Streptosporangium sp. NBC_01755: one gene and its partner. The main gene of each other region encodes a partner of the protein of the gene in region 2 in a complex. Links are inferred from orthologs where the notes say so. Each region holds a gene or a part of one and is shown on either strand. Other genes may lie near its edges. The genes, in order: secY and secG.

Region 1 (6,301 bases), 2.4 Mb from region 2 along the record:
CCACCCACGGGTCCATGTGCATCTCGGTGCCGATGCCGTGCCCGCCGTACTCCTGCGGGATGCCGTAGCGCCCCTGGGAGCGGACGTACTTCTCCACCTCGTGGCCGATATCGGACAGGTGGCGGCCCGCGGTGAGCGCGGCGATGCCCCGCCACATCGCCTCCTCGGTGACCCGCATCAGCTCGGTCAGCTTGGGATCCACCTCGCCGATCGGGACCGTGATGGCCGAGTCGCCGTGCCAGCCGTCCAGGATGGCACCGCAGTCGATCGAGATGACATCGCCCTCCCGCAGCGCGCGGCGGTCGTTCGGGATGCCGTGGACCACCTCGTGGTTGACCGACGCGCAGATGGTCGCCGGGAAGCCCTGGTAGCCCTTGAAGGAGGGGATCGCCCCCTCACCCCTGATGGCCTTCTCCGCGATCGCGTCGAGGTCCATGGGCGTCATGCCCGGCTGGACGCTCTCCCGCAGCAACTGCAGGGTACGGCCGACCACCAGGCCCGCCGCCCGCATCTTCTCCAGTTGCTCGGGCGTCTTCATCTGGATTCCGTGTTTGTTCTTCTTGAACACGTGCGCACCCCCTGGGGTGGTTCAACGGGCGGTCCGGAAGCTCAATTCCCCAGATTCTGCCCTAAATGACAGCACGCCACCCATGGCTTCCCATGGATGGCGTGCAAGGCACATATCGCTTCGCTAGCCGATGAAAGGGTTCAGTGCCTCCATAGCGCGCTGAGTGATCTCTTCCACCGGACCGGTGGCATCGACGCCGACCAGGATGCCCTCGTCCGCGTAGAAGGAGACCAGGGGCGCGGTCTGCTCCTGGTAGACCTCCAGGCGGTGCCTGACGGTCTCCTCCTTGTCGTCGTCCCGCTGGTACAGCCGCCCCTGGCAGGCGTCGCAGATGTCGTCCTTCTTGTCATCGAAGTCGACGTGCCAGATACGACCGCACTGGCCACAGGTGCGGCGCCCGGCGAGCCTGCGGACGACCTCCTCGTCGTCGACCACGAGCTCCAGGACGATGTCCAGACCCGCTCCGAACTCGGCGAGGATCTTCTTCAGGATCTCGGCCTGAGGCACGTTCCTGGGGAAGCCGTCGAGCAGGAAACCATCCTGCGCGTCTTTCTCAGCGAGTCGGTCGCGGACCATCGCGATGGTGACCTCATCGGGTACGAGGTCACCGCGGTCCATGTATTCCTTGGCAAGCTTGCCGAGCTCCGTACCGCCCGAGACATTGGCACGGAAGATGTCACCTGTCGAAATCTTCGGGATCGACAGGTTCGACGCAACGAACTGGGCCTGTGTCCCCTTACCCGCTCCGGGGGGCCCGACCAGGACGAGGCGCACTACTTCAGGAAGCCTTCATAGTTGCGCTGCTGTAGCTGGCTTTCGATCTGCTTCACGGTGTCAAGGCCGACACCAACCATGATCAGAATGCTCGTCCCTCCGAACGGGAAGTTCTGACTCGCACCGACGAGCGCCAGCGCGACGATCGGCACCATGGAGATCAGGCCCAGATACAACGCGCCAGGAGCGGTGAGTCGCGTGAGCACATAGTTCAAGTACTCAGCCGTCGGGCGCCCCGGGCGGATGCCCGGGATGAAACCACCGTACTTCTTCATGTTGTCGGCGACTTCAACGGGGTTGAAGGTAATCGACACGTAGAAGTACGTGAAGAACACAATAAGCAGGAAGAAGGTGATCATGTACGTCGGGGTGGTCCCTGCGCCGCCGAACTCCTGCGAGATCCACTGGATGATCTGGTTCGGCTCTTCCTGGCTGTTCGTGAAGAGCGTCGTGATCAGCTGCGGAAGGTAGAGCAGCGAGGAGGCGAAGATGACCGGGATGATGCCGGCCTGGTTGACCTTCAGCGGGATGTAGGTCGACGTCCCGCCGTACATCCGACGGCCGACCATGCGCTTGGCGTACTGCACCGGGATCCGGCGCTGGGCCTGCTCCACCATCACGACCAGGGCGATCATCGCGATACCGACGACGACGACCACGGCGAAGACGAAGCCGCCCTTCTGCCTGGCGATGTTCATCAGCTCGGACGGGAAGACGGCGATGACCTGCGTGAAGATCAGGATGGACATGCCGTTGCCGATGCCCCGGTCGGTGACGAGCTCGCCCAGCCACATGACGACGGCGGTACCGGCGGTCATGGTCAGCACCATCGTGACGATGGCGAAGACGTTGTCCTTGTCGAGGAGGATCTCCTCGCGGCACTGCGGGAACAGCTGACCGCCGCGGGCCAGAGCCACGAAGGCGGTCGACTGCAGGATGGCCAGCCCGACAGTCAGGTAACGCGTGTACTGTGTGATCTTGGTCTGTCCGGCCTGCCCCTCCTTCTTGAGGGCCTCCAGGCGCGGAATGACCACGACGAGCAGCTGGAGAATGATGCTCGCGGTGATGTACGGCATGATGCCGAGGGCGAACACTGAAAGTTTCAGGAGGGCGCCGCCGCTGAACAGCTGCACCATTCCGTAGATGTTGCCCGCGTCCCCCGCCTGCGCCTGGGTGAGACAACGGCTGATGTTCTCGGTATGCACACCCGGAGTCGGCAGGACCGACCCAAGTCGGAACAGCGCGATGATGCCCAAGGTGAAGAGCAACTTCTTACGCAGGTCCGGCGTACGGAACGCTCGGGTAAATGCGGTCAGCACGGTCCCTCCTGCGCGCCTGAAAGGCGAGGTCGGTCAGCGATGGTGCGGGGGTGTTCCATCTTTGCCATATCCAGTCAATGAGCCCAAGGAAATGAGTCGAGGCCCACTGTCCAGCGAACTCTAACGCACTACGGGCGCGGGAGCCCATTACGAGCCCCCGCGCCGCGTGATGACGCCTACAGCTCGGAGACGGAGCCCCCGGCAGCAGCGATCTTCTCCTTGGCACTGGCGGAGAAGGCGTGCGCCTCCACGTTCAACGCCACGGAGATGTCACCGGTTCCCAGAACCTTGACGAGCTGGTTCTTGCGAACCGCACCCTTGGCGATCAGTGCCTCGACGGTGACGTCGCCACCCTCGGGGAACAGCTCGCCAAGCCTGTCAAGGTTGACGACCTGGTAGGTCGTCTTGAACAGGGCGTTGGAGAAGCCCTTGAACTTGGGCAGGCGCCGCTGCAGCGGAACCTGACCACCCTCGAAGCCGAGCGGAACCTTGTTCCTGGCCCTCGTGCCCTTGGTGCCACGACCCGCGGTCTTGCCCTTGGACGCCTCGCCGCGGCCCTTGCGGACCTTCGACTTGTTGGCGCCGGGGGCCGGACGCAGGTGGTGGATGCGGAGCGGAGTGTTCTCTGCCATGTCTAGTCGACCTCTTCCACGGTGACGAGGTGCGTCACCACGGAGACCATGCCGCGGATCTCCGGGCGGTCCTCCTTGACGACGACGTCGCCGATTCGCTTAAGACCGAGCGAGCGCAGCGAGTCACGCTGCTTCTGCTTGCCACCGATCTTCGAGCGGACCTGGGTAATCTTCAGGCGTGCCATGGGCTAGCTCACCGCCTTCGCCGCCGCGGCCTCCGCGAGACCCTCGGCGCGAGCCTTGAGCATCGCCTTGGGGGCGACGTCCTCGAGCGGCAGGCCACGGCGGGCCGCGATCTCCTCGGGGCGGCTGAGGCCCTTCAGAGCGGCCACGGTGGCGTGCACGATGTTGATCGGGTTGTCCGAGCCGAGCGACTTGGACAGCACGTCGTGGATGCCCGCGCACTCCAGCACGGCGCGCACCGGACCACCGGCGATGACACCGGTACCGGGCGACGCCGGACGCAGGAAGACGACGCCGGCGGCCTCTTCGCCCTGCACGATGTGCGGGATGGTGCCCTGGATACGGGGCACCTTGAAGAAGTGCTTCTTGGCCTCTTCGACACCCTTGGCGATCGCCGCGGGCACTTCCTTGGCCTTGCCGTAGCCGACACCGACCATGCCGTTGCCGTCACCGACGATGACGAGGGCGGTGAAGCTGAAGCGACGACCACCCTTCACGACCTTGGCCACTCGGTTGATCTTCACAACGCGCTCGATGTACGAGACGCCCTTGTCAGCGTTGCCACCGCGGCGGTCGTCACGACGACCGTCACGCCGCTCGCCACCGGCGGCGCCACCGCGACGCGGAGCTCCAGCCATTAGTGGTTCCTCTTCTCATTCGTAAGACGGGCCATCGGTTGCGCTCTGGTGAAAGGAGTCATCAGAACTCCAGTCCACCTTCGCGGGCGCTGTCCGCGAGAGCCGCGATGCGGCCCGCGTAGCGGTTGCCACCCCGGTCGAACACGACCGCGGTGATCCCGGCTGCCTTGGCCCGCTGAGCGAGAAGCTCGCCGACCTGCTTGGCCTTGTCGGTCTTGGCGCCCTCGGCCGAGCGCAGGGAGGCGTCCATGGTGGAGGCGCTCACCAGCGTGTGGCCCTGGGCGTCGTCGACGATCTGCACGAAGAGGTGCCTCGTGGAGCGGTTGACGACCAGGCGCGGACGCATGGCCGTGCCGACCACCTTCTTGCGGACTCGGCCGTGGCGGCGGGCCCGCGAGACGGCGCGGGCGGCCGTGTGCTTGCCGAACGCAGTCTTGCCAGCCATGCCTACTTACCAGCCTTTCCGACCTTGCGGCGGATAACTTCACCCTGGTAGCGCACGCCCTTGCCCTTGTACGGGTCGGGCTTGCGCAGCTTGCGGATGTTCGCGGCGATCTCGCCGACCTTCTGCTTGTCGATGCCGTCCACATGGAACAGCGTCGGCTTCTCGACGCGGAAGGTGACACCCTCGGGGGCGTCGACGATCACCGGGTGGCTGAAGCCGAGAGCGAACTCAAGCTGAGTCGGGCTCTTGGCCTGCACGCGGTAACCGACGCCCACGATCTCCAGGGACTTCGAGTACCCCTGGGTCACACCGGTCACCATGTTGGCGACCAGGGTGCGGGACAGACCGTGCAGCGCACGGACCTTGTTCTCGTCGTTGGGGCGGCTGACGGAGAGAGTTCCGTCATCACCCTTGGCGATCGCGATGGGTTCCGCGACCGTAAGCGAAAGCGTGCCCTTGGGGCCCTTGACCGTGACGTCCCGGCCGTCGATGGCGACGTCCACTCCGTTCGGTACGGGGATGGGCAGCCGTCCGATTCTTGACATGCTGTTCGTTCTCCCCTCTACCAAACGAAGGCGAGGACTTCCCCGCCCACTCCACGCTTGCCGGCCTGCTTGTCCGTCATGAGACCGCCGGACGTCGAAATGATCGCGACGCCCAGTCCGCCCAGGACTCGGGGCAGGTTGTCCTTCTTTGCATAGACCCGCAGGCCGGGCTTGGAAACCCGTCGCAGGCCCGCGAGCGACCGCTCACGGCTCGGCCCGAACTTCAGCTCCACCACGAGGTTCTTTCCGACCTTGGCGTCTTCGACGGTCCAGGCCTGGATGTAACCCTCCTGCTGGAGGATCTCGGCGATGTGCGCCTTGATCTTCGAGTACGGCATCGCCACGCTGTCGTGGTACGCCGAGTTCGCGTTTCGCAGACGCGTCAACATGTCTGCGATCGGGTCGGTCATCGTCATGGCCGGTGGCCTTCCTCACCACGGTTTCCACTGGGGACCTTCGGTGCGGTCATGGGCGCCTGTAGTCGGCGCCCGGTGAATACGAACTTCTATGTGTGGCCGGTGCCACGCGCGGACCCGCGATGATCACGGGGCCGCGCGGACGGCTACCAGCTCGACTTGGTGATGCCGGGCAGCTCGCCCCGGTGCGCCATCTCGCGGAAGCAGATGCGGCACAGGCCGAACTTCCGGTAGACGGCGCGGGGACGACCACAGCGCGAGCACCGAGTGTACGCCCGGACCTCGAACTTGGCCTTGCGAGCAGCCTTGACCTTGAGCGACGTCTTCGCCATGATCAGGCCTCCTTGAACGGGAAGCCGAGGTGCTTCAGCAGCGCCCGGCCCTGGTCGTCGGTCTTAGCGGTGGTCACGACCGTGATGTCCATACCACGCTGGCGGTCGACCTTGTCCTGGTCGATCTCGTGGAACATGACCTGCTCGGTGAGACCGAAGGTGTAGTTCCCGTTGCCGTCGAACTGCTTGGGCGACAGGCCGCGGAAGTCACGGATGCGGGGCAGCGCCAGCGAGAGCAGCCGGTCGAGGAACTCCCACATGCGGTCGCCACGGAGCGTGACGTGCGCGCCGATCGGCATGCCCTCGCGCAGCTTGAACTGGGCGATGGACTTGCGGGCGCGGACGACCGCCGGCTTCTGGCCGGTGATCACCGTGAGGTCGCGGACGGCGCCTTCGATGAGCTTCGAGTCACGCGCGGCCTCGCCGACGCCCATGTTCACCTTGATCTT
Region 2 (6,157 bases):
CGCAGCTCCAGGCCGATCACTTCGACAGCCTGCTGGAGGAGGGGGTCACCGGCCTGGAGCAGGCAAGTCTCGGTCTGCTGTACACCACGGCCGCGCTACAACTCGCCTCGTCGATCACGAGTTTCGTCGCGGCGGCGCTACCGGCATCCATATCCGCCGGCTTCCCGTCCGGGGTGTCGATCGCTTACAGCCCGCAGGGGAGCGCCGGGGCCGTCGCCGGCGGCCTGTCCTCACTCGCCGCGAGCAGCAGCACCACCGCCTCCATCCTGTCCACGCTGGCCAGCTATGAACGGCGAGCCCAGGATTGGGCGTTCCAGCGCACGCTTGCCATGCAGGACGTGCGCATCGGCGAACAGCAGATCCGTCTGGCCGAGGACCACGTGCGTGTGCTCGGCCAGGAACGCGTAATCGCGGAGCTGCACACCGAGCACGCCGAGGCCACCGCCGAGTTCCTCGCCACCAAGTTCACCAACGTCGAGTTCTACGACTGGCTCGGCCGAACGCTGGAAGGCGTTTACCGCTACTTCCTCCAACAGGCCACCGCCACGGCTCAACTCGCGGCCGAACAACTGGCCTTCGAACGCCAGGAGACCCCGCCACCGGTGATCCAGGCCGACTATTGGGAGCCCTCGCACGACACCGGCACCGCAGTGAGCCCGGGAGACGGTCCAGATCGGCGGGGTATCACCGGTTCACTCCGGCTGGCAGCCGACATCACCCGCCTGGACCAGTACGCCCTCGAAACCGCCGTCCGCAAACTCCAACTCACCAAGACGATCTCACTCAGCCGCCTGGCTCCCGCAGAGTTCCAGCGCTTCCTCAACACGGGAGTACTGCTCTTCGCGACTCCCCTCACCCTGTTCGACCAGGATTTCCCCGGACACTACCTGTGTCTCGTCCACCGCGTGCGACTCTCTGTGATCGCGCTCGTCCCCGCGGTCGACGGGATACACGCCACCCTCACCTCGAGTCGTTCCTCCCGTGTCGTCCTCGGGCCCCCGGCCTTCCAGACCGTCACCCTCCAGCAGGGCCCTGATTCCATCGCGCTGACCTCCCCCCGCGACGCCACCGGGCTCTTCGAACTGGAAGCACAGAGCGCCCTACGCAATCCCTTCGAGGGCATCGGTGTCGAGACCACCTGGGAACTGCGTATGCCGCGAGCGGCCAACCGGTTCGACTACCGCTCCATCGCGGATGTCCTGCTCACCATCGAATACACCGCCCTGGACAGCAGTGACCATCGGCAGCGCGTGCTGTCGACGATCAACCGCACGTTCAGCGCCGACCGCCCGTTCAGCTTCCGCCACGAACTCAGCGATCAGTGGTACGACCTCAACAACCCCGAGCTGAGCAGCACACCGATGGTCGTGCGTTTCGCCACCGCGCGCGATGACTTCCCACCTAACATCGACGAGCTCAGGATCCAGCAGATCGCGCTGTACTTCGCCCGTGCCGACGGCGTGACCGACGAGATACCGGTGACCCATCTGCGCTTCACCGACAGCGACGCGGCAGGACCTGTGGGCGGTGGCGCCGTGTCGGTCGAGGGGATCGTCAGCACTCGCCGCGGCAATGCCGGAAGCTGGTCCGGCATGGTCGGCCGAACCCCCACCGGCATATGGGAGCTTGCGCTTCCGAACGAGGAACCGGTGACCGCCCTCTTCCAGCAGGAACAGGTCAAAGATATCTTGCTCGTCATCACTTACAGCGGGCGGACCCCCGAGTGGCCCGCCTGACAGACACCCGCGCCGGCGCCACAGCGGGTCTGTCCGGATCGACGATCTCGGACGGTCACCTGCGCCTGTGTTCCGAGACCGACCGTTCGGTGAGCCGCCGGGCATGCGGAAGGCCCCCGCGGATGAGTTCCACGGGGGCCTTCCGGGGTCGTGCTGTGACCGAGCGGCTAGTAGATCGGGCGCGAGGAGGAGCGCAGCCGCTCCAGGGCCTCAGCCAGGATCTGCGCACCGTCCTTGTCGCTGCGACGCTCCTTCACATACGCGAGGTGCGTCTTGTAAGGCTCGTTACGCGGCGGCGCGGGCGGGTTGGCCTCGTCCTGACCTGCGGGGAGACCACACCGGGGGCAGTCCCAGAACTCGGGAACGGCCGCGTCGCTGGCGAAACTGGGGCGCGTCTCATGCATGTTCGCGCACCAGAAAGGGACCCGCACGCGGGGGGCCGCCTCGCCACGCTCCGCCTCCCCCATCGGGCCGGCACCGACACGGCTGCCACGGATCGCGTTGCCACTACCCACGGATGAACTCCTCGCTCGATGGCCCCGCCGCTTGGGGATGCGGGGACTGAACCACTGTCACGCCTGTCGAAGCCAGGTCAGGGCCTCAGGAGCAGGCCCAGCGCGATGATGCAGATGAACCAGACCACACCGGTGATGACGGTGAGCCTGTCAAGGTTGCGCTCCACCACGGAGGAGCCTCCGAACGACGACGAGAAACCGCCACCGAACAGATCCGAGAGACCGCCGCCCTTGCCCTTGTGGAGCAGGACGAGCAGCATCATCAGCAAGCTCGACAGGATGAGGGCGATGGAGATTCCGATTGTCACCGTTGACCTGTTCCCTATGTGCGCGTGTCCCGCGTCCGGGCACGACCCTTGTGTACGCCAGAGGCGTGACGATTCAAACCTGCTCTAAGAGGGTATGACGTGTTGTCAAATCACGCCCCCCGAATGGACCAGTCAACTCGACAATTCGCCAAGACGGCAAATCTTGACAAATTCCCCGGCGTCGAGGCTCGCGCCACCGACCAGGGCACCGTCGACATCGGGCTGTGCCATGATGCCCGCGATGTTGTCAGACTTGACCGACCCACCGTAAAGGATACGGACCCCAGCGGCCACTTCGGCGTCGTACAGCTCGGCGAGTCGCTCCCGGAGCGCCCCGCAGACCTCCTGCGCGTCGTCAGGGGTGGCCACCTCGCCGGTGCCGATCGCCCATACCGGCTCGTAGGCGAGCACGATGGAGGCGACCTGCTCGGTGGTGACCTTGCGAAGCGCCCCTTCGAGCTGCGCGACGCTGAAGGCCACCTGGCCGCCCGCCTGGCGCACCGGCAGCCCCTCCCCCACGCACAGGATGGGGGTGAGCGAGTGCCGGTAGGCCGCCTGCACCTTGGCGTTGACGACGTCGTCGTCCTCGCGGTGGTACTGGCGGCGCTCGGAGTGCCCGATCGTGGCGAAGGTGCAACCGAGCTTGGCGAGCATGGCCCCGGAGATCTCGCCGGTGTAGGCGCCGCCGTCGTGCTGCGACAGGTCCTGGGAACCGTAGAGGATCCGCAGCTTGTCACCGTCCACCAGGGTCTGCACACTGCGCAGGTCGGTGAAGGGCGGCAGCACGGCCACGTCGACCCTGTCGAAGTCCTTGTCACCCAGCGCGAAGGCGAGCTTCTGGGTGTGGGCGATGGCCTCAAGGTGGTTGAGGTTCATCTTCCAGTTGCCGGCCATGAGCGGCTTGCGAGCTGTGCTCATCTTACTTCTACCTCTCCAGCGCCACGAGTCCGGGGAGGGTCTTGCCCTCCAGGTATTCCAGGCTGGCCCCGCCACCGGTGGAGATGTGCGAGAACCCGTCCTCGGGCAGGCCGAGCCTGCGCACGGCGGCGGCCGAGTCTCCCCCGCCGACGACCGTGAAGGCCTTCGAACCGATCAACGCCTCGGCGACCGCACGGGTTCCGCCGGAGAACGCCTCGAACTCGAAGACGCCCATCGGGCCGTTCCAGAACACGGTCTCGGCGTCGGCCAGCTTGCCCGCGAACAGCTCGCGGGTGCGCGGGCCGATGTCGAGGCCCTGGCGGTCGGCCGGGATCGCGGTGGCGTCGACCACCTCGTACTCGGCGTCCTCGGCGAACTCGGTGGCCGCCAGCACGTCGACCGGCAGGATGAGCTGCACGCCGCGCTTGGCCGCCTCGTTCAGGAAGCCCCGCACCTGGTCGAGCTGGTCCTCCTGAAGCAGCGACCCGCCCACCTCGTACCCCTGGGCCTTCAGGAAGGTGTAGGCCATGCCGCCGCCGATGAGAAGCCTGTCGACCTTGGTGAGCAGGTTGCCGATGACCCCGAGCTTGTCGGAGACCTTCGCGCCGCCCAGCACCACGACGTACGGCCGCTCGGTGGTCTCGGTCAGTTTCCTGAGCACCTCGACCTCGGCCAGGACCAGCCGGCCCGCGGCGTGCGGCAGCAGAGCGGGCACGTCGTAGACGCTGGCGTGCCTGCGGTGCACCGCGCCGAAGCCGTCGCCCACGTAGAGGTCGGCGAGGGCGGCCAGCCTGGCCGCGAACTCGGCCCGCTCGGCGTCGTCCTTGGACTCCTCGCCGGGCTCGAAGCGCAGGTTCTCCAGCAGGGCCACCTGGCCGTCCTGAAGCGCCTCCACGACGTCCTGGGCCGACTTCCCGACCACGTCGGTCGCGAAGGCGACATCCGCGCCCAGGAGCTCACCCAGCCGCCTTGCGACGGGGGCCAGGGAGTATTCCGGGTTCGGCTTGCCCTTGGGGCGCCCCAGGTGCGCGACGACGATCACGCGGGCGCCCCTGCGGGCGAGTTCCTCGATCGTCGGCACCGAGGCGCGGATGCGGCCGTCGTCGGTGATGACGTCCCCCGCCAGGGGGACGTTGAGGTCGGCGCGTACCAGGACGCGCCGACCGTCCACGTCGAACTCGGAGATGTCCTTCATCAGAGGTCGGCGCCGACCAGCTCGATGAGGTCCACGAGACGGTTGGAGTAGCCCCACTCGTTGTCGTACCAGCCGACGACCTTGACCTGGTTGCCGATCACCTTGGTGAGGGCGGAGTCGAAGATGCAGGACGAGGGGTCGGTGACGATGTCGGAGGAGACGATCGGGTCCTCGGTGTAGGTGAGGTAGCCCTTGAGCTCGCCCTCGGCCGCGGCCTTGATCGCGGCGTTGACCTCCTCGACCGTGGTGTCGCGGCCGACCTCGACGGTGAGGTCGGTGGCCGAGCCGGTGGGGATCGGCACGCGCAGTGCGAAGCCGTCGAGCTTGCCCTTGAGCTCGGGCAGCACCAGGCCGATGGCCTTGGCCGCACCGGTCGAGGTCGGCACGATGTTGATCGCGGCGGCGCGGGCGCGGCGCAGGTCGCTGTGCGGGGCGTCCTGCAGGTTCTGGTCCTGCGTGTAGGCGTGGATGGTGGTCATCAGACCCTTCTCGATACCGAAGGTGTCGTTGAGGACCTTGGCCATCGGCGCCAGGCAGTTGGTGGTGCAGGAGGCGTTGGAGATGACCGTGTGCTTGGCCGGGTCGTACTTGTCGTGGTTGACGCCCATCACGACGGTGACGTCCTCGTTCTTGGCCGGAGCCGAGATGATGACCTTCTTGGCGCCGTTCTCGGCGTGCACGCGGGCCTTGTTGGCGTCGGTGAAGAAGCCGGTCGACTCCACCACGACGTCCACGCCCAGGTCGCCCCAGGGCAGCTTGGCGGGGTCGCGCTCGGCGAAGGCCTTGATGGTCTTGCCGTCCACGATGATCTCGTCGGCGGTGCTCTTCACCTCGTACGGCAGGCGGCCCAGAATGCTGTCGTACTTCAGCAGGTGGGCGAGCGTGGCGTTGTCGGTCAGGTCGTTGACCGCCACGATCTCGATGTCCTTGCCGCTGGCAGCGACCGCGCGCCAGAAGTTGCGGCCGATGCGGCCGAATCCGTTGACGCCTACGCGGATGGTCACGGTGCCGATCTCCTCGTACGTCGATGCGCCGGTCCATCGGGACCGGCGACTTGGGGCGGGCTGAAACCTCAACCACGAACCTTATCGGACCTAAATTGGTGTAGACCACCGGAGGGGGGAGGTCCGTTATTCCTTACCCCATGAACAGGTATCGCACCATTCAAGTAAAGTGCCCGACTCGTCACCGTAAACCCCCTTCGGTCCCTTGAGGAGCTGCCACGGCAGATAACGATCCGCATCTGGCAAATGGGCTTCTACCAGGTATTTTTACCGGGCTCGGTGCCGCCCTGGTCGGTGCCGCGGCCTACGGCGCGCTCATCGGCTTCAGCGGGTACGAGCCTCGGGCGACGACTACGGCTCGGCCCTGCCCCGGATTCTCAGCGCCTTCCCCGAGGATCTCAGGCGCGCCCCCAAGTCACTGTTGTTCTGGGCGATCGCCGCCTACGCGGGCTTCGGCTTCGTGAGCAGAAGAGTCAAGGCC

Evidence for each region.
Region 1: the proteins of secG (region 2) and secY are in contact, whole or in part, in a crystal structure (PDB 5AWW), measured with the Thermus thermophilus proteins. The link is inferred for Streptosporangium sp. NBC_01755 from one-to-one orthologs. Residues at the interface, in WP_223903268.1 of Thermus thermophilus: Tyr5, Ile9, Tyr12, Leu13, Ala16, Leu19, Val20, Val23, Leu24, Gln26, Glu27, Pro28, Gln30, Gly31, Ala32, Asp34, Leu35, Met36, Gly37, Gly38, Ser39, Ala40, Asp41, Leu42, Phe43, Ala45, Arg46, Val48, Tyr53, Thr56; in WP_096411648.1 of Thermus thermophilus: Leu14, Gln16, Arg17, Phe20, Ile34, Pro35, Pro37, Ile72, Arg108, Arg109, Asn112, Gln113, Arg116, Ile117, Ile120, Pro145, Gly146, Trp147, Phe152, Phe155, Val156, Val159, Thr160, Val162, Ala163, Gly164, Ala166, Leu167, Trp170, Glu173.

What each region holds. Positions count from the first base shown.
Region 1 is NZ_CP109131.1:4,466,434-4,472,734, reverse strand. The notes cover bases 502-3,472. They hold secY (preprotein translocase subunit SecY), read right to left. Parts: upstream 2,662-3,472; coding sequence 1,342-2,661; downstream 502-1,341. Other genes in these bases: rpmD (50S ribosomal protein L30), read right to left, coding at 3,296-3,472; rplO (50S ribosomal protein L15), read right to left, coding at 2,838-3,293; OG884_RS21585 (adenylate kinase), read right to left, coding at 692-1,342; map (type I methionyl aminopeptidase), read right to left, coding at 502-568. Also shown: more of map, read right to left, coding at 1-501; more of rpmD, read right to left, coding at 3,473-3,478; rpsE (30S ribosomal protein S5), read right to left, coding at 3,482-4,114; rplR (50S ribosomal protein L18), read right to left, coding at 4,176-4,559; rplF (50S ribosomal protein L6), read right to left, coding at 4,562-5,104; rpsH (30S ribosomal protein S8), read right to left, coding at 5,122-5,520; OG884_RS21545 (type Z 30S ribosomal protein S14), read right to left, coding at 5,667-5,852; rplE (50S ribosomal protein L5), read right to left, coding at 5,855-6,301. UniProt on the Bacillus subtilis protein: The central subunit of the protein translocation channel SecYEG. Consists of two halves formed by TMs 1-5 and 6-10.
Region 2 is NZ_CP109131.1:6,824,459-6,830,615, reverse strand. What follows is about bases 945-3,771. They hold secG (preprotein translocase subunit SecG), read right to left. Parts: upstream 2,560-3,771; coding sequence 2,329-2,559; downstream 945-2,328. Other genes in these bases: OG884_RS31530 (phosphoglycerate kinase), read right to left, coding at 3,485-3,771; tpiA (triose-phosphate isomerase), read right to left, coding at 2,692-3,477; OG884_RS31545 (RNA polymerase-binding protein RbpA), read right to left, coding at 1,904-2,251; OG884_RS31550 (neuraminidase-like domain-containing protein), read left to right, coding at 945-1,736. In the rest of the region: more of OG884_RS31550, read left to right, coding at 1-944; more of OG884_RS31530, read right to left, coding at 3,772-4,672; gap (type I glyceraldehyde-3-phosphate dehydrogenase), read right to left, coding at 4,672-5,676; OG884_RS31520 (hypothetical protein), read left to right, coding at 6,098-6,157. UniProt on the Bacillus subtilis protein: Involved in protein export. Participates in an early event of protein translocation.